Regions from separate parts of the Propionispora hippei DSM 15287 genome, predicted to be linked through region 1. Evidence: riboswitches for the same ligand, from Rfam matches in the RefSeq annotation. Region 1 holds a riboswitch; each other region holds the start of a gene.
What was found. Region 1 has a riboswitch for cobalamin ahead of cbiD (cobalt-precorrin-5B (C(1))-methyltransferase CbiD). Riboswitches for the same ligand answer to the same signal wherever they lie in the genome.

Region 1 (5,650 bases):
CAACCGTAAGTTTTGTAAGGGGTGCGGTATTTGCATAGCTTTTTGTCCAAAACAGGTTCTGGACCTGGACGAAGTTGGCAAAGTGTATGTAAAAGATGAGGATAAGTGTATTTGCTGTAGTCTGTGTGAATTACGCTGTCCTGATTTAGCGATAAAAGTAACGAAAGAGGACAAGGGGGAGAAGGTATGAGCAAAGCTTGCTTAATGCAGGGTAATCAGGCTTGTGCAGAAGGGGTTTTAGCCGCAGGCGTTACGTTTTTTGCCGGCTATCCGATTACGCCAAGCACGGAAATAGCAGAATTCCTAGCTGAAAAACTCCCTCGTATGGGTGGAAAATTTATTCAGATGGAAGATGAAATTGCCAGTATGGGAGCGATTATTGGCGCTTCCCTGGCTGGTGCCAAAGCCATAACGGCTACCAGCGGACCAGGGTTTTCCCTCAAACAGGAATTGATTGGCTATGCGGCGATGGCCGAATTGCCGCTGGTCGTAGTCAATGTGCAGCGTTCCGGTCCAAGCACCGGCCTGCCGACATCTCCGTCGCAGGGCGATGTCATGCAGGCTCGCTGGGGTACTCACGGTGACAGGGGTGTGATTGCCTTGTCGCCGGGGTCGGTGCGAGAAGCTTTTGATGTCGCGGTAAAAGCCGTTAATTTTGCGGAAAAGTTCCGTACGCCGGTGATTTTGTTGTTGGATGAGGTAATTGGTCATATGCGGGAGCGGGTCGAATTGCCAGAGTTGTCCGAGGTGGAAGTAGTCAACCGGAAAAAGCCGACCGTTTCTCCCGACGAGTATCGGGCGTACAAGCCGGACGAAGACGGAATTCCGCCAATGGCGCCGTTTGGAGAAGGGTATTTTTACCATGTGACGGGCCTGGTGCATAATTATGAAGGGCAGCCTTCCCAGTCCGCCGCCGTGACTGATGAACTGGTCCGCCGGCTGCATACGAAAATCGAACGGGCTCAGGCGGAGCTTACCTTGTACACCGAGCATTTTCTGGAAGATGCCGAAGTCATTGTCGTCGCTTATGGCGGCTCGTCCCGGGCCGCTATTGCCGCAGTGAAGGCTGCCCGCAAACAAGGTGTGAAAGCCGGTCTGCTTAAGCTGATTACTCTATGGCCGTTTCCGGCAGCCTTGCTGCAACAGAAGGCGCAGAAGGCCAAGAAAATCATCGTGCCTGAAATGAATTACGGACAGTTGGCCTGTGAGATTGAACGGTATGTAAAGCAGGAAAAAGTGGTATCGGTTACTAAAGTAGACGGGACTTTCTTCAGTCCCGATGATATTTTACGGCCGATCCTGGCGGCAGGGGGGCTGGAATAATGGCTGATATAGAAAAATACTTGCGTAAATCCGCTTTGCCGCACATCTGGTGTCCTGGCTGCGGCAACGGTATTTTGCTGACGGCTATTTTACGGGCCATTGACAAGCTGCAGTTGGATCAGCAGAAGACCATTATTGTATCAGGCATCGGCTGTTCTTCCCGTGCCTCGGGTTATATGAATTTCAACACGGTTCATACTGCCCATGGCAGGGCGCTGACGGTTGCTACAGGCATTAAAATGGCCAATCCCGAACTGGAGGTTATTGTTATTACCGGCGATGGTGATTGCACTGCCATTGGGGGCAATCATTTCATTCATGCCGCCAGACGTAATATAGGCCTTACCACGATTGTCTTTAATAACAGCATTTACGGTATGACTGGCGGCCAGTCTTCGCCGTTGACTCCTGTCGATAGCCGGTCTACGACGGCGCCGTTCGGTCATATGGAGCGGTCCTTTGATATTGCGCAATTGGCTATTGCAGCCGGTGCCACCTATGTGGCGCGGGGAACCGCGTACCATGCCGCCATGTTGACAGATCTCATTGTCAAAGGGATTGAGAATAAAGGGTTCTCCGTGATTGACGGTATAACCCAGTGTCCGATCGGTTATGGCCGGAAAAACAAAATGCCTACAGCGGCGGCCATGCTGCTATGGCAGCGTGACCATGCCGTGATGGCGAAGGCCGCGGCCAAGATGACGCCGGAAGCAATGACCGGCAAGTTTGTTATCGGTGAGCTCTACCATTCGCCCACGGCGGAATATACGGCGGAATATGCCAGACTGGTGGCGCGGCTGCAGGAAGGGGGCAAGGCGTAATGCTGGAAATCAGTTTAAGTGGTACCGGCGGACAAGGGTTGATTCTGGCCGGCATCATTTTGGCGGAGGCCGCCATTCTTGACGGAAAACAGGCCATACAGACCCAGTCGTACGGACCGGAAGCCCGTGGCGGAGCAAGTAAGGCCGAAGTCATTATCAGTGAAGACGAGATTGACTATCCCAAGGTATTGGCGCCGGATATTCTGTTGGTGATGAGCCAGGAAGCCTGCAACAAGTATGCCGATATACTAAAGAAAAACGGCAAACTGCTGGCGGATTCCACATTGGTAAAGGAAATCTCCGGCCGTGAGGCCGAAGTGATTGACTTGCCGATTACCAGGACAGCCCGCGAGGAACTGGGCAATGCCATGTTTGCCAATATCATTGCACTTGGGGCGCTGGTGGCCGCGACCGGTGCGGTTAGTGAAGCGTCTTTAATCAAGGCAGTACTGGCCCGGGTGCCGCGCGGTACGGAAGAAAAAAATCAAAAAGCCTTAGCTTTGGGTAACCAGTTATATGCCCAGCGGTAGCTATTCGGAAGGAAACGTTCAGGCAAGGTTGAACGTTTCCTTTTCACATCCGGTCTGTCTGTATAATCTGGCTCTGTTAGGGAACCATTGATGTAATGAGCCTGCCGGACTGGCGGAAAAAGGTTTGTCAGGCTGTGTACGTACTCAGGAATAATAAACAGTGTCTTAACGGACCGGCCAAGCAGGAAAACAAGGCGCCGGGGTGGAATAAGATAAAATAAGACAAAATTTGCAAGGGAACCGCTGATTAATTCACGCTGCGCGTCCTGACGGATCTTTTTCCGCCTGGCTGCGTCAGCAAAATCTTGAAATAGGGGCCGCTTATTCCTGCGGTTTTACTTCCTTGCCCGGCGAAAAAATCTCTCGCTAGGCTGACAGGATCACTCAAATCAGCGGTTACCTAGAATGAGTGATTCCCCGGTGTTGCAGGATGGTTTCAGGCGATATTGCCGTAGCTGAATAAGGAAGGAAATAGGTGCTTGTCATGCTTAAAAGGGAATGCCGGTGAAATTCCGGAGCGGTCCCGCCACTGTGATGGGGAGCAGATTCGCGGTAGCCACTGGGATAACCGGGAAGGTGCGGATGTGCGTTGATCCGAAGTCAGGAGACCTGCCTATTTTAACACACACCGTTATGACCTACGGAAGATGGGCAGGTGGGTAAAATCTACATTGTGTTGTTTTTTACCCTCTTGTCACAGGGGGTTTTTTAGTTTGTTCAAACAAATGCGAACAGGGATTACCACAGGCACCTGTGCGGCAGCAGCAGCCAAGGCCGCTGTTTTGGCCTGGTGCGGCCAGCAGGTGGAGCAGGTTGTTGTATTGTCACCTCAGCAAAAGTCCATTGCTGTTGCCATTGCCGACAGCAGCAGAACCGAACGGGTTGGTAAGGCGGCAGTCGTGAAGGATGCCGGCGACGACCCCGATATTACTAATGGCGTTACGATTGAGGCAGCGGTAGAGATGGCGGAAGGCGCGGATATTGTTTTACGGGCGGGGAGCGGCGTGGGAACGGTTACGCTGCCCGGCTTGTCCGTGCCTGTCGGTGAACCGGCCATTAATCCGGGACCCCGTCAGATGATTCTGTCGGCTGTCCGGGACGCTCTGCCCCCGGGTTGGGGTGCGGTTGTCACCGTATCCATTCCCGGCGGCGAAGCGTTGGCGGCCCGTACGTTAAATCCTGTACTGGGTATAGAGGGCGGTTTGTCGATTATTGGTACAACCGGGATTGTAGAGCCTATGTCGGAAGAAGCATTTAAAAACTCGCTGGCGCCTCAGATCAGCGTGGTGAAAGCGCTCGGCCACGATGCGGTGGTGTTTGCGCCGGGTAAGATCGGTCAGGATATTGCGATAAAAAAATGCGGTTTGCCGGCCGAGCAGATTGTGCAAACCAGCAATTTTATCGGCTTTATGTTGGAACAGGCCGTTCGGTACGGGATGAAGCAGGTCTTGCTGTTTGGCCATCTGGGGAAGATTTGCAAAGTGGCGGCCGGAATTTTTCATACTCATAACCGTATGGCCGACGGCCGCATGGAAACGCTGGCGGCTTATGCCGCATCGCTGGGGGCGTCACAACAGACGGTTCAGGCCATTTTGCGGTGCGCCACTACCGAAGCCGCGTTGCCGCTTATTGAAAACGCCGGTTTGCGGCAGGTGCATGCAGTGCTGGCGGAACGGGCCAGTCAACGGGCCATGCGGTATGTATTTCAGGACCTGGAAGTGGGAACGGTCATTGTCACGCTGCAGGGGTCCATATTGGGCATGGATGCAGGTGCCGTCAGGATAGGGGAGAAGTTAGGGTGGAACATAAAATAATTGTGGCAGGCATCGGGCCCGGCTCGGCGGACTATCTGCTGCCGGTTGCCAAGCGAACCATTGAGCAGGCCCGCGTTCTGGTGGGCGGTAAACGGGCGCTGGAAACGCTGGCGCCGGCAGGCGTAAAAAGCAAAGTCATTGACGGCGATATTGCCGGTGTGTTGTCTTATATAGAAGAGGAACTGGCCTCGCACGATGTGGTTGTCATGGTATCCGGCGATCCGGGATTTTACAGCTTATTGCCGGCGATCCGCCGCCGGTTTCCCCCAGCATGCATCGAAGTGATTCCCGGCATCAGTTCCCTGCAGTTGGCATTTGCCCGTACAAGCGACTATTGGCAGGATGCCACACTGATCAGCCTGCATGGGCGCAAAGCCGATGCAGCGGCGTTGGCTTACCGGTGTGATAAAAAACTGGGGATTTTAACAGACAGTGAGAATAATTCCCGTACGATTGCCAGGTATTTACTGGCAGCCGGCTGGCCGGCAGCTACGCCGGCAGTTGTTTGTCTGGCGCTGTCCTATGAAAATGAACAGGTTGTTACGGCTACCCTGGAGGAATTGAGCAGCCGGGAAGGATATTCACATTGTGTAATGGTGGTGAAAGCATGACCTATCATGTGGGAATCAGCGACGACCGGTTCATCCGGGGCAATATTCCGATGACGAAAGCCGAGATCAGGATACTGGTGCTGGCGCGGGCAAAAATCAATCCCGGTGATACGGTGATTGACATTGGGGCCGGAACCGGTTCCCTGTCGGTCGAGGCGGCCCTGCAAAGCGGTTACGGTGAGGTATATGCGATTGAGCGGGAGCCGGAGGGCATTGAACTGATCAGACAGAACGCGGCCCAGTTTGCGGCGGCGGTCCGGCCGATAGCGGGGGCGGCGCCGCAAGCCCTGCAGGGATTACCGCAGGCCGATGTGATTCTGATCGGCGGCAGCGGCGGGAAGCTGGACGCCATTTTAACCGAAGCCCGGCAACTACTGAAGCCGGGAGGGCGACTGGTTGTGACCGCCGTGACAGTGGAAACACTGCAGCGGGCGCTGGCCTTTCTGGACAGTTGTCCGGAATTTTCCGTAGAAACCATCTGCGCTCAGGTGACAAGGTTGCGTAAAGTTGCGTCCAGCCATATGATGCAGGCGCTTAATCCCATTTATATT
Region 2 (5,650 bases), on a different contig from region 1:
CGGAACGATTGACGCTCTTTTGTTTATCGGCAGGTCGTATAACCAAGGTAACCACTGATTAATTCACACTGTGCAGCTAAGTGGTCCACCAACTCTGAAAATACAATTCCTTTACGGTCTTTTTTCCGCAAGGCATTGTTGTTGTCGACTTACCTATGTTCGATAGGTGCGTCTCCTCCGCCTTGCCTTACGAAAAAATTCCCGCAAACTAATTTGCACTTTCAAAGTTGGCGAACCACTAACGGAGCTTTTTCCGCCTGGCTGCGTCAGCAAAACCTTGCAATAGGGGCCGCTATTCCGGCGGTTTACTTCCTTGCCAGACGAAAAAATCTCTCGCCAGGCCGACAGGTTTATCTAATCATTGGTTGCCTAGCATATCGATGCGCAGGCCGGCATAGGATGAGAAAGTGACGAAAACTATATAGCGTTGGGATAGGTGCCCTACGGGGCTTAATAGGGAAGCCGGTTGAAGGCCGGCGCGGACCCGCCACTGTAATGGGGAGCGAACTTGCAGTATAGTGCCGATCTTAAACTTGATCGTACTGTACTCTGCCACTGGAGCGAACGCTTTGGGAAGGTGCAGGGGAGCGAGGAACCAAAGCCAGGAGAACTGCCTTATCCGACAATCACCGTTAGTGTTGTGGCAAGTTCAAAATAGGAGCTTGTTGCCACACGAAACCCGCGATGGATCGGGGAGGGGATTACGTTTTGGACTAGGCTGCTTTCTGCCTGGTCGGCGTAAGCACACTCCCGTAAAGGGAGTTTTTTTATTTGGTACGCCTGGACCGCTGGACCTGGTAAAGGGTTAGCCGTGTACAAGCTTTGCGATGGCTTTACACAACAGATTGGAGCTTATAGTGAGGCAGTCGCGCAGTACCGCATAGGAAGAAGAAAGTAACACAACTATATAGCGTTGGGATAGGTGCCCTACGGGGCTTAATAGGGAAGCCGGTTGAAGACCGGCGCGGACCCGCCACTGTAATGGGGAGCGACTTGCAGTATAGTGTCGATCTTAAACCTGATCGTACTGTACTCTGCCACTGGAGCGAACGCTTTGGGAAGGCGCAGGGGAGCGAGGAACCAGAGCCAGGAGAACTGCCTTATCCGACAATCACCGTTAGTGTGGACCAGTTCAAAATAGGAACTTGTTGCACACAGAACCCGCGATGGACCGGGGAGGGGATTACGCTTAAAACCAGGGACCGTGTCCGCCTGGTTGGCGTAAGCACACTCCCGTAAAGGGAGTTTTTTTATTTGGCAGGTTGCTTTGTAGCCAAGGCAGGGGTTAGCCGTAGACAAGCCCCGCCGCCGGCTGTACATAACAGATAGAGATTATGGTAAGGAGAGAGTATATGAAAAAAATATCCCCAATGATTTCTCTGGTGGCAGCGGTCTTGCTCCTGGCCGGACTGATTGCGCCGGCCCCGGCTCTGGCCGCTAAGGCCGCCCCGGGACCAAGCGTCGGCTATGTCGACCGGCAGCAGGTTTTTAACAGTTATCCCGGCATTCAGGACCTCCTGCGGCAGATTCAAAGCATGCGGGAGGCGGCGCAAAAAGACTATGACGCCCGGAGCAAAGATCTGTCGCCCGGGGAGCGAAAAGCGCTGAGTGATACCATCGCCCGCGAGGAAGCGCAGCGGGAGGACGCCCTGATGAAACCGGTAGGCGATAAAATCGAGGCGTCGATCAAGGCGGTAGCCGGAGAAAAGGGCTTGCCCGCCATCGTTGATGCAGGAATCATAGTCTATGGCGGAGTTGATATTACCGCCGACGTGATCGCGAAAGTAAAACAATAAGCAACAGCAATGGCCCAATTAAGCCTAACCGTCCTGTCCGGCCGTGATAACGACGCCCGGACAGGCTGCGATAGGAATTCGGATCCAGGGAGGTGAGTTCTTTTCCCATGAGCAGTAAGGAAGAGACCTCAGCGGCCGATAAGCTGTTGGGGGGCGCAAGGTAAGAAAAATAAAAAGGGTGCTCCGCCGACTTTGAAACTGCAAATTAATTTGCGGGGATTTTTTCGTAAGGCAAGGCGGAGAAGGCGCGCCTATCGGACATAGGTAAGCCGACGACAACGAAGCTTTACGGAAAAAGACCCGTGAAGAAATGGCAGCTTCAGAGTTGGTGGAGCACTCGGGAGAGGTGTTTAGTATGTCAAATGTAATTGCGACGTTTTATAATTTTGGAGAAACTGGTGCAAATAAGGGACGTGTTAGACTAATTTCCTCATCAGGTTCTACACCGGCAGTTGTCAGTGGTTCCGGTGTGGATATTACCAATACTGATCCTATCGCGTTTTACTTCAATGGCGGCAGCAGCACCGGGACCAGGGTGTTGCTGGTGCAAAGGCGCTATAATGCAAGCTATGTGCAGATTTTCTGCTATCTCTCAGTCTATGATCCCAGTACCTGGACGCAAACAGTAGCGCCCAATACAGCGGCCTATCAATACAGCGATAGCACAGACCTGCTCAATATCTACAACCTTAACTCCCCCGGCGGGACAGCCAGCGGCACGCTCTATGGCGCCGATTATTCCGCCGGCCGGGTGTTCAAGCTGGTTCATGGCAAAACCGGCGGTACCGAAACCCTGACTCTGGATACCCCGTATTATCAGTTTGCCGCCACAGGCTCCGGGGCTACCGCTTACAGCGTCGATACGGTATTCAATACCGAATCCTCAGTAGATTATGTCTACGCGGTAGCGCAGCAATATGCCGTATCCGGTTCCGGTTCTGACCCGGCTAATTACACGTACTACAACAGTATCATTGTTAAACTGGATGCCGGCACTCTTGCACCGGTTACCGGCGGCGGCCCGTCGGCCACTCTGGCGCCCAATGTGTTCGACCTCCAATATTACGGCGGCAATCTCTATGCAACCGCCCTGGGCGGCGCCCAGTGGTATGGCACCGGCACCTCATACCCGAATACTGTAAAATGGAATTACGCTTCGCGCATCCAAAAGGTGACTACCGGTCTTACCGTCACCGATCTGGTCCGTCCGGCCAATGCCTCGGAGACTGGTAGCACATACAATAACGATAAATTCGATATTCGTGCTTTGGGCCTCGTTTCGGATGGCACTGCGTATATCTTGACTGGTTCCTATTATACGGAATCAGCTTATAATTATTTGTTAAATGGTCGTTTGTGGAAAGTGTCGGCGAGCACTTTGTTTGCGGCAAGTAATGCCTTGATCAGCAGTTTATCTGGTGCCACTGCTATTGAAAGTCTTGCAGATCTTCCGGGCTTCATGTGGGCTTTACTACCTGCAAATGATCTTAGTAAAGTATGGGGAATGCTTGGTGATAATCTCACTATTTATGATGCAACCGGTCTTGTTGGTGATCCCATTGATGCGGCTAACGCATCTGAATGGGTTGATGGTAGTGGTGATCCCATTGGCAGTCCGGCATTCAATGCTATTTCCCTGGCGACGCCTTCCATTAGCAAGCTGAAAGCCGGCGCAGCGCCTGCTTCCATCAAGTCGGTGCGTGGTTTCGTGCATCCATTGCTGGCTTCCCGCGCCGGTATCAAACCGGAAGATTTCGACAAATTTATCAGTGCCCATTTTGCTAAACAATAAGTACCAGCTCTAAATAAGGGGCGGAAAATCCGCCCCTCTTTTTAACTGTTTTAGGAGGAAGAGTTTTGCGGGGGAAATATCGTAAAAAACGCATGGCCAAGGCCCTTAAAGTATGTTCGTTGGCATTTATGCTTCATATTATTTATACCATGCCGGGTTATGCTGCTTTGCAACTTACAGAAATAGCACCAAGTTCTGATGATATTAATATTAATTCAAAATCTTCATATACGATAGGTGCGGGAGATGCTAAAACTACCTATTCCAGTGGTTCGCAGTCACCAGGGGGGAGCTACACAATCCCTATTACTTTGAATTCAGGCAGCACCTGGCGCCCTTTAGATTCAACGAGTAGTTTAAGTGCAACGAATTTAGTTATGAATTCGGGCAGCACGATAGATTTAGCCTATAAGTATAGTGCCGGCAATGATTATACAAAAGACAATGTTCCTACCGGAAGAAAATTTTGGGAGATTACTACAACAGGATCAAGGATGCCGGCACGCACACTAACCATAACGAATGGCAGCTTTGGTGACAATGTAACGTTCCGCCTTAATCTTGGTACTAAAAATTCACAGCTTAAAAGCGACGGGACATACGCAGCTTCCAAAGGCTATAGTGATGCTGTTTATCTTATGAGTCCCACACTGATAGATAAAGATTCGGAAGCAATGGTGAATGTAAACCTAGAATATATATTAAATAAAAACTTTGGAGCAGGTAATACCACCGGTTTTTCCTGGGATACAGTTACTGATACCATGCTCAGGGGAAAGGTAGAGGGCGTTTTTGGTATTTATGACACCAATATAGACAAATTTAATGTTATAGGTACAGCAACGAATCAAGTAGATGGGGCATTAAATAAATATATCATTTCAACCGAGCTAAAGCTTGACGAGGAAGATACTTCAAATGGTACTACCTATAGAGACTACTCCGTCTACTGGACGGCGCAACAACAAGACTTTCTATCCCAAGGCGCCTACTCCGCCGCCAACGCGGCCCTGGCGACACGCAATCTGTGGCGCATTGAAGACGGCCTGTTCTGGAAGCGCGGCGACGACCGGCGGTTTGCCGACAGCAGCATCGTCCGGGATGATTTCAGCGACCGGGAAAGCGTGTGGGCCAATACCTGGCGGGGCAAGTACACCTATGACGGCGTGCAGAACTCCCGCTTCGGTCAGATCTATAACGGCCTCCAGGTCGGCTACGATAAGCTGCGGAACAGGGAACTGCTCGGCGGCAAAGTCTACAACGGACTGTTTTTCAGCAAAATGACCTCCGATGCCGATTTTAGCGCCCAGAATGCCGGCGGCGCCGACTATAACAGCGGTCAAGGTGATCTCGACAGTACCGGTCTTGGCGCCTATGCGCTCTGGGTAGGCAACAAAGGACATTACCTGGACACCATGGTGCGCTGGGGTACGATTAATAATACCTATACCTATACCGACTCCTTTGGCGATAGCTATCAGAAGGATTTCACCGCGAAAACCTACGGACTCGGCGCTCGCTACGGCCTTCGGATGGATAAAGGCAACGGCTGGTACCTGGAACCGGAGGCCGGTCTGTCTTACGGCGTCATGCGCTCCTTTGACTTCCGCCTGAGTAACGGCCTGAAATATGGGCAGGATCAAACGGACATGCTGCTCGGCCGCGCCGGACTGTCTGTCGGCAAACGCTACGGGCAGGGGGAGCATACCGGCGAAGCCTATCTCAAGCTGTCGGCCAACCATGATTTCCTGGACAACGGCAATGCCATGATGTACGCCATGCAGAACAGCTCGAATCCAAGTCTGAATGAAGTTGCTCTGGCCTCACAAAAGGCGGACAATCTGGCCGGCAAGGACACCTGGTACGATGTGACGCTGGGCAGTCATTTCAAGCTGGGCGACAGCCGGGACGGTTGGCTGGAGGTCAATAAATCCTTCGGCGGCCAGGTCAATACCGACTGGCAATTGAACGGCGGCGTTTCCTGGCGCTGGGGCGGCCCGGCGCAGACCGACAAAGCAGTGGACCGGACCTTCCGGAAATCCGGCGGCCTAAATTTGAACCA
Region 3 (5,650 bases), on a different contig from region 1:
TAGAGGGAATAATTCATGCTTAGACTATAGGTTCTGCCGCTGGTGGCTTCTGTTGCATAGAACTTACGATTAAACAGATTCTGGATGCCGAACTGAAGGGTAGCCTGGTCGTTCAGTTTATAATTCAGCGAAGTATTTATCACAAAAAAGGCATCTTCGGAATTATATTCGCCGGTAGACAGATCCGGGCTTTGCCGTTCACTGACATATTGCGCATCGGTTAGCCAGTTCACTTTATTTTTGCTATATTCCACGCCAGCGTGCAGCAAATGCTTGGGAATATCCCAGTTGCGGGTCGTTTGGCCGCTGGACGTATTTTCACCGCTTTCAAAGGTATAGTTAAGATAGGAAGACCAGGTTGGCGTCATTTTGCTCTTCAGTTCAAATTCGATACCTTTGGCAGTTCCGCTGTCTAAGTTATAGTAAGCCTTTACCGAATTTTTGATTGCTGAAACTATTTTATCTTCCGTTTTCACATGGAACAGGGTGACACCCAGTGAGGTTTTCTGATCCATTTGCTGCTTCATGCCGATTTCAAAGGTGTTTGAGGTCTCCGGCTTTAGATCGGGATTGGCTTGTATGGAACTCATGTCAGTGCCAGCCCGGCGGTATAACTTATAGATTGTCGGGGGATTGAAGGAATGACCGTAACTGGCGTAGTACTTGGTGCGGTCGTTCTGGGCATATTCGAAGGCTAGTTTCGGACTTAGCTCGGTGAATTCGGCAGAGGGATAATCCTGTTTGCTGCCACTGACTAAGCAGTAGCCGCCTTCTTTATTGTACTGATCCAGGCGCAAGCCGGTATACATGGTCCAGCGGTCGGAAGCGGCATATTCATCCTGAGTGAAAACGGCCCAGGAGTTGGTGGAACCTTCGCTTTGGGTGGTTAAAGCTCCCACGGTGCTCCAGTCGCGCCAGTGACTCAGCGCGTAAGAACTGTAAGTCATTTTTTCTTTTATCCAGCTAAAGCCGGAGACGATGGTATGGCGGTTGAAATCCCAGGTTTTTTGGGCATCCAGATTATAGTTTTTACTGGGATACATCGCTAAGGTGCCGCTGCCTGTCCAGTTGATTGAGTTGGCGGAGGAACCGGCTTGACTGTAGCCCTCTTTCGTCACATCGGACAGACCCAGCCCGACAGTGATCTTATTCTCTGTGTCTTCTTATTTCAGTCTGTGAAGGTCCTGCTCTCTTTCGCCAACATAGCCCAGATAAGCGGAAGGGGATAAGGTCACATAGGTATTGTCCTGAGTCCGGATAGTACCGTAGAAGAGAGGATTGCCGCTGCCGTCATAAGCGTAGGTGAAAGGGTTGTGATAGGCATATTGGTAGTTGTTATGCATGTATGAGTAGGACAGGGTTTTAGTGGTATCCAGCAGGTAATTCAGGTCAAGAAAGTAATTTTCGCTTAGCTTGCTTTTTTCGCCGCGACCGCCAAGTAGATAGGTCCCGTTGCCAAGTTTGGGGAGTGTTACATTTAGGGTGGGAGTACCTATAGTCTTACCAGGTGTAACGTAGTAACCGGAATAGCCGTCTGTAGAACGCTTTTCATAACCGGTATTGAAGGAAAGCTTATCGTTGGTGCTGCCGCCAATTCTAATTCCCCGCTGCCAGGTATTGTTGCTGCCTGTTGACAGGGTCAGATCGGTCTTTACTTCACCGCTGGCCGGAGCCGGCTTTTTGGTAATGATGTTGATGACGCCGGCAACTGCATGTCCGCCGTAGAGCGAGGAACCGGCGCCCCGGACAATCTCGATTCTTTCCACGTCGCTGATGGGGAAGGAATCCCAGGCTACACTGCCGTCAAAAGAGGTATTTATCTGTTGGCCGTTGTACAAGACAAGAATATTGCCGCTGCCAAAGCCACGTATTGACAGGGCATCCTTCACTTCTGCCGTAGGTTTCACATACAGGCCGACTTCATTTTGCAAGGCTTCCCGTAAACTGAAAATATTGCGTTTCTTTAAATCCTCAGCGGTAATAACCGTCACGTTGGCCGGTACATCTTTAAGTCTTTTGGCGACTCTGGTTGCTGTAACGATAAAGTCGTCGAAGGTATATTCGGGAATTTGGTCTGACTCTGTTGCTTTTCCTTCCGCCTCCCGGTTGCTTTCTGTTGCCACCGTCTCTGGCGAAGCTGTTTCCGGCGGAGCTGCTTGTACCGATGTGGCTATTGCCATACAGGCCAGCAGCATAATCCCTGATTTTTTTGTAGTAGAATACATGGTGTCTTTTTCGCTCCTCTGTCAATTTTGAAATAAAAGCAACCATACCTCTGACCGGAAGCAAATAAAAAAGAGCTTTTCCCATGCAAAGAAAAAGCTCATTGTTCATATTCACAATAAGTAAATCCCCTTCCCATCGCTCGCAGGTCAAACGGTGATTGCTAAACAGGCAGTTCTCCTGGCTCCAGTTCATAGCTCCTTCGCGCCTTCCCAAGGCTGTAGCCCCAGTGACATAATTGCGAATTTGCTCCCTGATACAGTGGCGGGACCGCGCTGACCTTACATCAGACTTCCCTATTAAGTCCTTTCGGACACCTGTTTCAAACCATATGAAATTTTTTCAATCTTTACTATGGGTTATCGTATCAGTTGGTTTTCCTGTTGTCAATGTATTTTCGACAAAATTTGCTATGATCTTAGGCCGGTTTGGATAAAACGAAATGCAGGACCCGTGGCATTTGCCACATCAGGATAGTGTTCAGAAGAGTTGACAGATGGAATAATGGCAAGAAACCGTTCGCCGGAAGACAGGCGGTTCTTATTTGTTTTGAGGGGAAATTCTGTCTCTTTTTGCGCTTGCCTAGAGGAATATGGTAAGATGGAGACAAGGGGTGTTTTTCAACTACACGGAATGTTCCCTGAAAGCGCTTTTTACGGGACCTGCTGCCGGTCTCGAGCGCTGCTTAGTTTGTGTACAATGGAGGTAACTATGTCGATTTGGTCCAGTTTTATTCAGTATTATAAGCCATACCGGCGAATTTTCTTTATCGATCTGGCATGTGCGTCCGGGGTGGCATTGGTTGATATTGCCTTTCCCCAGATTCTGTATTATCTGACTCATTACGTGTTTGTCCGCAGCGCGGCGGAAATTTTGCCGATTCTGGGCTGGATCGCTGCCGGTATGTTTTTTCTGTATGGTATCCGGTATGCATGTCAGTATTATATTACCACCTGGGGCCATATTATGGGCGCCCACATGGAAAGCGACATGCGGCAGGATTTATTCGACCACTACCAGCGGCTGTCCTTTTCCTACTATGACCGTAACAATACCGGGGAGATGATGTCCAAGCTGGTATCCGACCTGTTTGATATTTCCGAGCTGGCTCATCATGGACCGGAGAACCTGTTTATCTGCAGTCTGAAAATCATCGGTTCTTTTGCCCTGCTGCTTTTTCTAAACGTTAAGATGACCTTGATTCTGGCTGTTGTCACCGGATTGATGATTGTTTTCAGTATCTATAAGAATCGCCGGATGAAGGCCGTGTTTATGGATAACCGGAAAAAGATTGCCGGCGTCAATGCGAGGGTACAGGACAGCCTGGCCGGCATCCGGGTGGTTAAATCCTTTGCTAACGAGGATTTGGAGCGGGAGAAGTTCTGTGACAGCAATGAACAGTTTTTGGATTCGAAAATCAGCAGCTATCAGATTATGGGAACCTTTCAAGCCGGCAATGGACTGTTTCAGGGTCTGCTTTATACAGCGGTTTTAGTCAGCGGTGGCTACTTTGTGGCCGAGGGAGCATTGCGGGGGTCCGACCTGGCGGTGTATGCCTTGTATATCGGGATTTTTATGAATCCCATTGATGTGCTGATCAACTTTACCGAGCAGTTTCAACGGGGCTATTCCGGGTTTAAGCGGTTTTTAGAGGTCATTCACACCACGCCGGAGATTTTGGAGAAGCCCCATGCCATGCCGCTGGGGGAAGTGAAGGGAAATATTGAGTATAAGAACGTATCGTTTCACTATAATCAAAACTCACAAGTGCTTGACGATGTGAATATTTCTATTGAAGCCGGCAAAACAGTCGCATTGGTGGGACCGTCAGGCGGCGGCAAGACAACGCTTTGTTCCATTCTGCCACGTTTTTACGATGTCAGCGGCGGTGCTGTGTTGATTGACGGCAAGGATGTGCGGGACGTTACGTTGAAATCGCTGCGCAGTGCCATTGGCATTGTACAGCAGGATGTCTATATGTTTGCCGGTTCGATTCGGGAGAATATCGCCTATGGCCGGCCCGAGGCGACGGAAGCGGAAATCATGGAGGCGGCCAAACATGCCAACATTCACGATTTTATCATCAGTCTTCCAGAGGGTTATGACAGCTATGTGGGTGAACGGGGTACCCGTCTGTCGGGCGGACAGAAACAAAGACTGGCGATCGCCCGGGTATTTTTGAAAAATCCATCCATCCTTATTCTCGATGAGGCTACGTCTGCCCTGGATAATGAAAGCGAACGCTATATTCAGGCTTCGTTGGAAAAGCTCTCCAAGGGCCGGACGACCATTGTAGTGGCCCATCGTCTGAGCACCATCCGCAATGCTGACGAGATCATCGTTATCAATCAGAACGGAATTCAGGAGCGGGGCAATCACGAGGAGTTGCTGGCGAGAAACGGTCTGTACGCCAAGTATTACAATATGCAGTTTGAAGGATTGGATGAGTTGCAGCCGGACTGATATGACCGGAATTTGGCCGGCTGCAACGGAAGTAAAGAAAGGCATAGAGAAAGAAAAGGACTGTTTCAATATAGGGTTGAAACAGTCCTCTTTGCAATTGCCGGATTTTTTATTTTGACGCATCTTGCGGTAAGTTGCTTATAAGTATTACAATAAAAATATTGCAAAACTTGTAAACTTTACTTTTATTTGCCTGTTTTGCGTAGTGCGAACGGAAAAGGGAGTTAGCTTGCTTATCGGAAGGGAAGTGAAATCTTGTGAAGCGAATTGAAAAAATTTATGAGTATATTTGCGAACAGTCAAACGAGTATACTCTGGAGCAACTGTTAGGCGAGGCCGGCGTGGACGCAGCCGCTATTTCGGAACGGCTGGGCATTTTACGGAACAATGTCAGTATGGAACTGAACGTATTATTTAAAATGGGCAGGATTATTAAGATTAAAGGCAGACCGGTCTTGTATTTCGATAAAGAGACGCTGGAGCGTTTGTGCGGAAAAAAGCTGGGGCCGGAACCGGTTGAAGTAAGCAGCCTGAAAGAACTGCTTGACGAGAACGAAGATGTCTTTTTGGAGAAAAACCCCTTTAAACATTTGATCGGCGTAAACGGCAGCTTAAAGGGCCAGGTGGAACAGGCCAAGGCGGCCATCCTTTACCCGCCCAACGGACTGCATACTTTAATTGTCGGGCAAACCGGCGTCGGAAAGACCCTGTTTGTCAATATGATGTACAATTACGGGAAATTTTGTGAACGCCTTAAGGAAAACGCGCCGTTTAAGGTATTTAACTGTGCCGATTACTATAATAATCCGCAACTGTTGGTATCGCATATTTTCGGTCATGTGAAAGGAGCCTTTACCGGCGCCGACGCCGATAAAAAAGGGATGGTTGAAGAAGCAAACGGCGGGATTTTGTTTCTCGATGAAATTCACCGTCTGCCGCCGGAAGGCCAGGAAATGATTTTTTA
Region 4 (5,650 bases), on a different contig from region 1:
GTTAACTCTTAGGAAAGTCTTTGCATCTTTACTAAGCTTGTAATTCAATGCAAAATCCCATACCCAATAAGTACTCTCCGGGAAATAGTTGCTATAGGCCGTACCATTTTGCGGACCGGTTTTATCACTTACACCACGCCCCTGTAAATGTATATCATATCGCTCCTGCCGATAATCCGCTCCGACATTCCAGTACCCTTTGGGAACATATCCATCTACGTTTTCCGCCTGTTGTATAGTAGCATCAATAGTGGTATGGGTATAACCAACATATGTACTCAATTGTTTTGTCACCTGTTTGTTTAGCTGAATATCCCACCCATGGACCTTTTCATCCGAATTAACGTATTTCCACAAGTTATAATCATAAAATACGGCATTACTGGAACTTCTCTTGAACATATGAAATGTGGTGCTCAGCGTATCACTTAGCCTGTGATTTACACCAAATTCCAGATTATCCCCTTTTTCTGCTTTTAGGTTATTGTTACCGTAAGTATTATTAAATACTTGATCAGGAGTCGGAACGATAAAATACTTGTTGTAAGAAACATAGTAGCTCGTGTCTTCATTAGCTTTATATCCTAAATTCACATGTGGCGAGGTATTAGACCCATATTGGGCGCTGTCATCGTAACGGACACCGGACGTCAGTTTCCACTGCCGGTCCAAATTCCATTCGTCCTGAACATAGTAGGCAGAATTGCTGAGCTTCTTATTCCCCTTGGAAACTACCTTGTCCCGGGAATACTCAAAACCACCGGTAACCGTATGGTTGTCGGCAAGGGTTTGAGTAAACTCGTCCTGCAGCCGCATAGTTTTTACTTTTTCCATAGACGTACCTGCATTATTACTCCATTGGAACGTATTATCATATACACCGTTATAAAAAGTCAGCCGGTTTTTCAGCTTGTCCGTTAATTGATTATTATAAATCAGTTTCCAATTGTAATTATCCATATTCCCCGGATTACGCTGGTTTAGATAATAATTCGTTCCCGAGTACATATAGTCCGACTGATACTTCTGATAGTCAAAGGTTATATCCGACTTTTCATTAATCGCCTTAGTCAGTTTAAACGTTGTGGTCTCTGCATTACGGTGTTCCGGAACTGTAGTGCCGTTAGCATCCTTATAATCACCCATGATATCTTTCTGGCTGGTAACAACCCAACTGTAATCGCCTGCTTTGCCCTGATTCATAAAAGCATAATTTTCTTTATCATAGCTGCCGCCGGTATAGGTCAGCGTGCTCTTATTTCCCTCCGCTTTTCGCGTAATAATCTGAATAACCCCGCCTTTGGCATTTGCCCCATATAGAGAGGCGGCAGCTCCTTTTAACACTTCAATTTTTTCCACATTATCCAGATCGCTGTAAGCGGCAGCGGCAAAATTGACCCCCGCCGCATCCACTCTGACACCGTCAACCAATACAACGATTTTATCGGAACCGTTGATTCGCAGCATATTCGACGCTTCATGACCAATACCGGTACCATAATTGTTGATAGTTACGCCAGGTACGTTCCGTAAGGCTTCCGATAAATCGGCATAATGCTGTTCCTCGATATCCTTGCGGGTAATTACGGTCATGTTAGCGTTGGATTCCGAAAGCTTTACCGGTGTCTTGGTAGCCGTTACCACGATGGGATCAAAATCAAACAGATTATCCTCGCCTTCCGCCCAGGACAATCCCGGGATTTGGCAGAGAACGGCGCTGCTGAGCAAGGCACAGAGCACGGCCTTACTGTGTTTTCCTTTTCTTTTCAATGTTTTCCCCCCAATAAAATAAGTCCTCCCCACGGGCGGGGTAGGACTTAGAAAATAGGGCCGCTCAATCAAAAATCCCGGCACATATAATAGCCGGGATAATAGATGAAAACGAAGGACCTGCATCTAAAATCCCCTTCCCATCGCTCGTGGGTCAAACGGTGATTGTCAAACAGGCAGTTCTCCTGGCTCTGGATCATCGCTCAGCCAAGCCTTCCCAGGATTTTCGTCCCAGTGGCATTTTTTTGGCTTTGCTCCTCATTACAGTGGCGGGACCGCGCCGGCATTACACCGGACTTCCCTATTAAGCCCTAGCGGGCACCTGTCTCTTACCTATGTAATTTGTACTATTTGTAACTTTCGTGTTAAAAATAGCACATTATAGTAACGATGTCAAATATTCCAGGCATGAAATACTGTATACTATTATGGTATCACAGTAAAATACATACATTTAATAGGCCCTATGCATTTCTCATACACCTAAATAGTGTTTTCCCCACACGTCGGCCGGACTTATTAGCTTAATGCAAGCCCCTATTCTCCTGACCGTTAAGCGTAACTGCAACAATAATTAATCATTAAACAAGCTGACTGGTGCCGGTTGGCTGTCACAAGACTCTGTTTTATTCACCGCAGCTACCACCAGGCTAGACCAGGCTGTCAAATAATCTTCCAAATTCTCTCCGCCAATCTGCGGTGGATACACGCCAATACGGGAACTTACCTGTTCGATTAGCTCCTGCCCGGTCCGCCGAACTTCTTCCGGGTTTAACAGCCCCCAAAGCCATTGGTCCAGTAAATGGACATAGAGTGAAGTGTAGATTACCAGCCGGGAATTAGTATCCAGACATCGCAAGCGCTGCAAAAACCACACTTGATCGGCATCACCGGTTTCTTGCCGATAAAGGGTCCACAAGGTTTCCTCCCCCACACCAAAACGCTTGAGCCGCCGCAGCGAACTATATTGCAGTTTGGGCGACAGTCCGGTCTGCCGCTGCAGCGCTTCCTTTACGGCCTGCTTAACCACACAGCCGATCAGTTCACCCAGCTTGGCATGCTTTCCCGCGCTTTCCAGATACAGGGCTGAGTGAGGATTGGCAATAAGCATGGTCTGATCGGTGCCCGAACCGGTTGCCAGACCGGTGGAATAATTGCTGCCGGCCATCAGCTCCTGCAGGGCGGCGGTTTTAGCTTCCGTACAGGTTACCAGCGCCCGCACCAGCGAGGCCGGCGGCATATCCGCATCAATTACTAAAAAAATATTGATCGTACCCGGCTTATACAGGGTATTTCGTTCCGCCGGTTCAAAATACGTGGCCGGGTCGCCAACCCTTCCCCCGTTCTCCTCAATTCCACCGGTGACCAGCGCCGTAACCTGCAAGCTCTGGTAACAGGCCGTATGGATGGCCACATTGTCCATCGCCGCTGCCGTGGCCATACCGGAAACGGTATCCGGCGTCAACCCAAACTTGACAGCGGCCTGACGCATATATTCCTCATAATTGGCCGCCTGCCAGGTACACTTTCCGTTAGGTACAGTACAATCGTAGTTAAATACGGCCGTCAAATCGTTCCGATACCCGCCATTATATATAGAAGTGCTAAGAACTTTACGGGGCCACTTAAACCGTATGATAATACTTTTCTCCGGCCGGTAAACCGGATCTCCGTTCGATAGCTCATATATCTTCATGACTTCCTCCGTAGCTTAGCGGCACTGATAACCGTAGCCTGGTCTATCCTGCCCTTACACACTCTGCAAAGCCGGGAATAAAAAGGCATTATTGAAAACCATCATAACAACTTGATCAGCTATCACCTTATCATCCAACGGGTAGGTTTCCAATAGCGGCGTAATTTTTTCAGCCACCGCTGCCGGATCGATGGCCAACGCTCTGTTATGCAGCCATTCTTCCTTGCCGTCAACCGGTTTTCCCTGCAGCGAAAGCCGCTCTTCATATTCCTGTTTCAGAGCCGCCACGACCCGCGTTTTATCGACATAGGTCAGATCGTCCGATTTGAACACAGCCAGCATAGCCGCCCGGATGACGGCGTCTCCTTCGCTTCTGTCGGTCATGCCCTTTTCAATGGCTGTATAGAGTAAGCTGTTGTATTCGTCAAAATAACGGAAATCGTCCCGGTACAGCGCCGCTTCCACACTAAACAGCATATAGTCGTAACCGGTAAGCGGTTTAGCCGCTGCCGCATCCTCGCCATAGCAAAGCCGTGAAGCTTTAACCAGCAGCTTTTCCGTGGCAAATTGCCCGGCATCGGCATTTATTACAACAAAATAGCCGTTTGTCAGCGATACACCGCCCAGGCTGTCCGTACCGGCATATTCATTATGATACACCAGACGAATGTCCTTGTCACCACCGTCCAGGAGGTCCTGCAGACTATTGACCGCGCTGTCGACTACTTTAAGGGTGGTTGACAACTGGCCGCTGGTCAGCAGGCTGGAAATACTGTTGGCCAGTGTGATAAACGGCTGAAAATAGTCTTTATTCACATAAGCCAGCAAGGCCGCGCTGACGGATACGGTGCCGCCACGGTAAGGCACCAGGTTGGTCAAGGCATAATTCAGTTCCACCCCTTTGCCTAAGGAAGTTGCATTCAGATTAAGCGAAAGCGGTCCGGCTACACTGGGTAACTGCTGTGCGGCATTGCTGCCGAATTGCAGCTCGACAACGGAAGAAACCACCGGCACATAGCTGCGGAATAATTTGCGGTCATCCTTTAAAAACATTTCCGTCAGGCGCAGCCGGAGATAATGCTGCCCCTCTTTCAACTCGATCCGTTCCACGTCCGACGTTACCGGCGCAAATACATAATGCTTCGACTCTTTGACAAACAAATTGCTGAACCAGTCAATCAGGCTCATAAAACACTCTCCCCCTTTCTCCTGCTGCCGTTGCCATCGTTTCTTTTTACAGGCCAAATTGATCGGCGGCAATCCATTCCATGTTTAAGAGCGACCAAAAGTCTGTCGCCAGCTTGTTCAAGACATATTCATAGGGCAGCCAGCCATAGCCGGCATCGCCCCAGGCGCTGCCCCAGGAATTACGGATCAGCAAGGCTCCGGCAGTTTCCTTATTATATTGGGTGTTTTTCATTGCCAGCGTATCATCATAACCGAAAGCCGCCACGGCATGCCCCCACTGAGCCTGTTCATCCGGACCGGGAGCCGGGATGCCGCCGGGTACATCGGACGCCGCAAAGGAAGCAAAACCGTAGAAACCAAACATGCTGGGAATTCCGGCGGCCAGGTATTTTTTTACGCTGCCAAGGACATCGGCCGGAGCCTGATTAACCCCGGCGGCATCATGGCAAAAGTACTGCAGCGCTTCATAGTTGTCAGCCACCGCATAAACAAAAGATGTCGGTTCTTTATCAAAGTCAGGTACTTTATCAGTGTAGGGCCAGTATTTTTCCGGCGGTACGCCGCACAAGGCCAGAGCTCCCATGGTATCCCGGATATAGGAGCCACTGTCGCCGGCCACTCCCTGTAGATTTCGGGCATTCTTATAGATAAACAGACGGGAAGCGGTCATATTCCGGGAAAAGGAACGATTCTCAAAATACTCGACCATGCCTGCCGCCGCATGAGCGGTGCAGGCACCCAGCGCCCCCTGATCCTGGACAGGTAAGCACCACTGCCTAAGATCCACCCGGTCCGGCAAAGGAGTATCCCGGTCCATTCCCAGCTTTTTCAACGTTTGCTGCAGATTGGGATGGTCCTCATTGTAATCACGTAGATCAGGCAGGGCCGGCAGCCAGCCCGTACCCACCACCCGGCTGTCAGGCAGAATAATTCTGGCATTCATCTTCATACCTCCTCACCATTGGGAAACGCTGCTCCGGCCAAATGCCGCAGCAG

Region 2: it holds a riboswitch for cobalamin, as region 1 does, so the genes downstream of both, F3H20_RS14595 (OmpH family outer membrane protein) here and cbiD (cobalt-precorrin-5B (C(1))-methyltransferase CbiD) in region 1, are expected to answer to the same signal.
Region 3: it holds a riboswitch for cobalamin, as region 1 does, so the genes downstream of both, F3H20_RS05410 (TonB-dependent receptor) here and cbiD (cobalt-precorrin-5B (C(1))-methyltransferase CbiD) in region 1, are expected to answer to the same signal.
Region 4: it holds a riboswitch for cobalamin, as region 1 does, so the genes downstream of both, F3H20_RS14630 (TonB-dependent receptor) here and cbiD (cobalt-precorrin-5B (C(1))-methyltransferase CbiD) in region 1, are expected to answer to the same signal.

The regions. Positions count from the first base shown of each region.
Region 1 is NZ_FQZD01000004.1:59,695-65,344, forward strand. Features, by position in the region: gene F3H20_RS00280 (4Fe-4S dicluster domain-containing protein) at 1-190, shown strand, start outside; gene F3H20_RS00285 (2-oxoacid:acceptor oxidoreductase subunit alpha) at 187-1,323, shown strand; gene F3H20_RS00290 (thiamine pyrophosphate-dependent enzyme) at 1,323-2,144, shown strand; gene F3H20_RS00295 (2-oxoacid:acceptor oxidoreductase family protein) at 2,144-2,674, shown strand; cobalamin riboswitch at 3,131-3,305, shown strand; gene cbiD (cobalt-precorrin-5B (C(1))-methyltransferase CbiD) at 3,388-4,488, shown strand; gene cbiE (precorrin-6y C5,15-methyltransferase (decarboxylating) subunit CbiE) at 4,473-5,099, shown strand; gene cbiT (precorrin-6Y C5,15-methyltransferase (decarboxylating) subunit CbiT) at 5,096-5,650, shown strand, end outside.
Region 2 is NZ_FQZD01000030.1:17,194-22,843, forward strand. Features, by position in the region: cobalamin riboswitch at 418-632, shown strand; cobalamin riboswitch at 904-1,117, shown strand; gene F3H20_RS14595 (OmpH family outer membrane protein) at 1,353-1,796, shown strand; gene F3H20_RS14600 (hypothetical protein) at 2,152-3,588, shown strand; gene F3H20_RS14605 (TonB-dependent receptor domain-containing protein) at 4,083-5,650, shown strand, end outside.
Region 3 is NZ_FQZD01000007.1:194,287-199,936, forward strand. Features, by position in the region: gene F3H20_RS05405 (TonB-dependent receptor) at 1-1,118, opposite strand, end outside; gene F3H20_RS05410 (TonB-dependent receptor) at 1,164-2,225, opposite strand; cobalamin riboswitch at 2,377-2,559, opposite strand; gene F3H20_RS05415 (ABC transporter ATP-binding protein) at 2,935-4,686, shown strand; gene F3H20_RS05420 (sigma 54-interacting transcriptional regulator) at 4,944-5,650, shown strand, end outside.
Region 4 is NZ_FQZD01000030.1:26,046-31,695, reverse strand. Features, by position in the region: gene F3H20_RS14630 (TonB-dependent receptor) at 1-1,770, opposite strand, end outside; cobalamin riboswitch at 1,929-2,111, opposite strand; gene F3H20_RS14625 (adenosylcobinamide amidohydrolase) at 2,345-3,466, opposite strand; gene F3H20_RS14620 (hypothetical protein) at 3,521-4,654, opposite strand; gene F3H20_RS14615 (C1 family peptidase) at 4,701-5,597, opposite strand.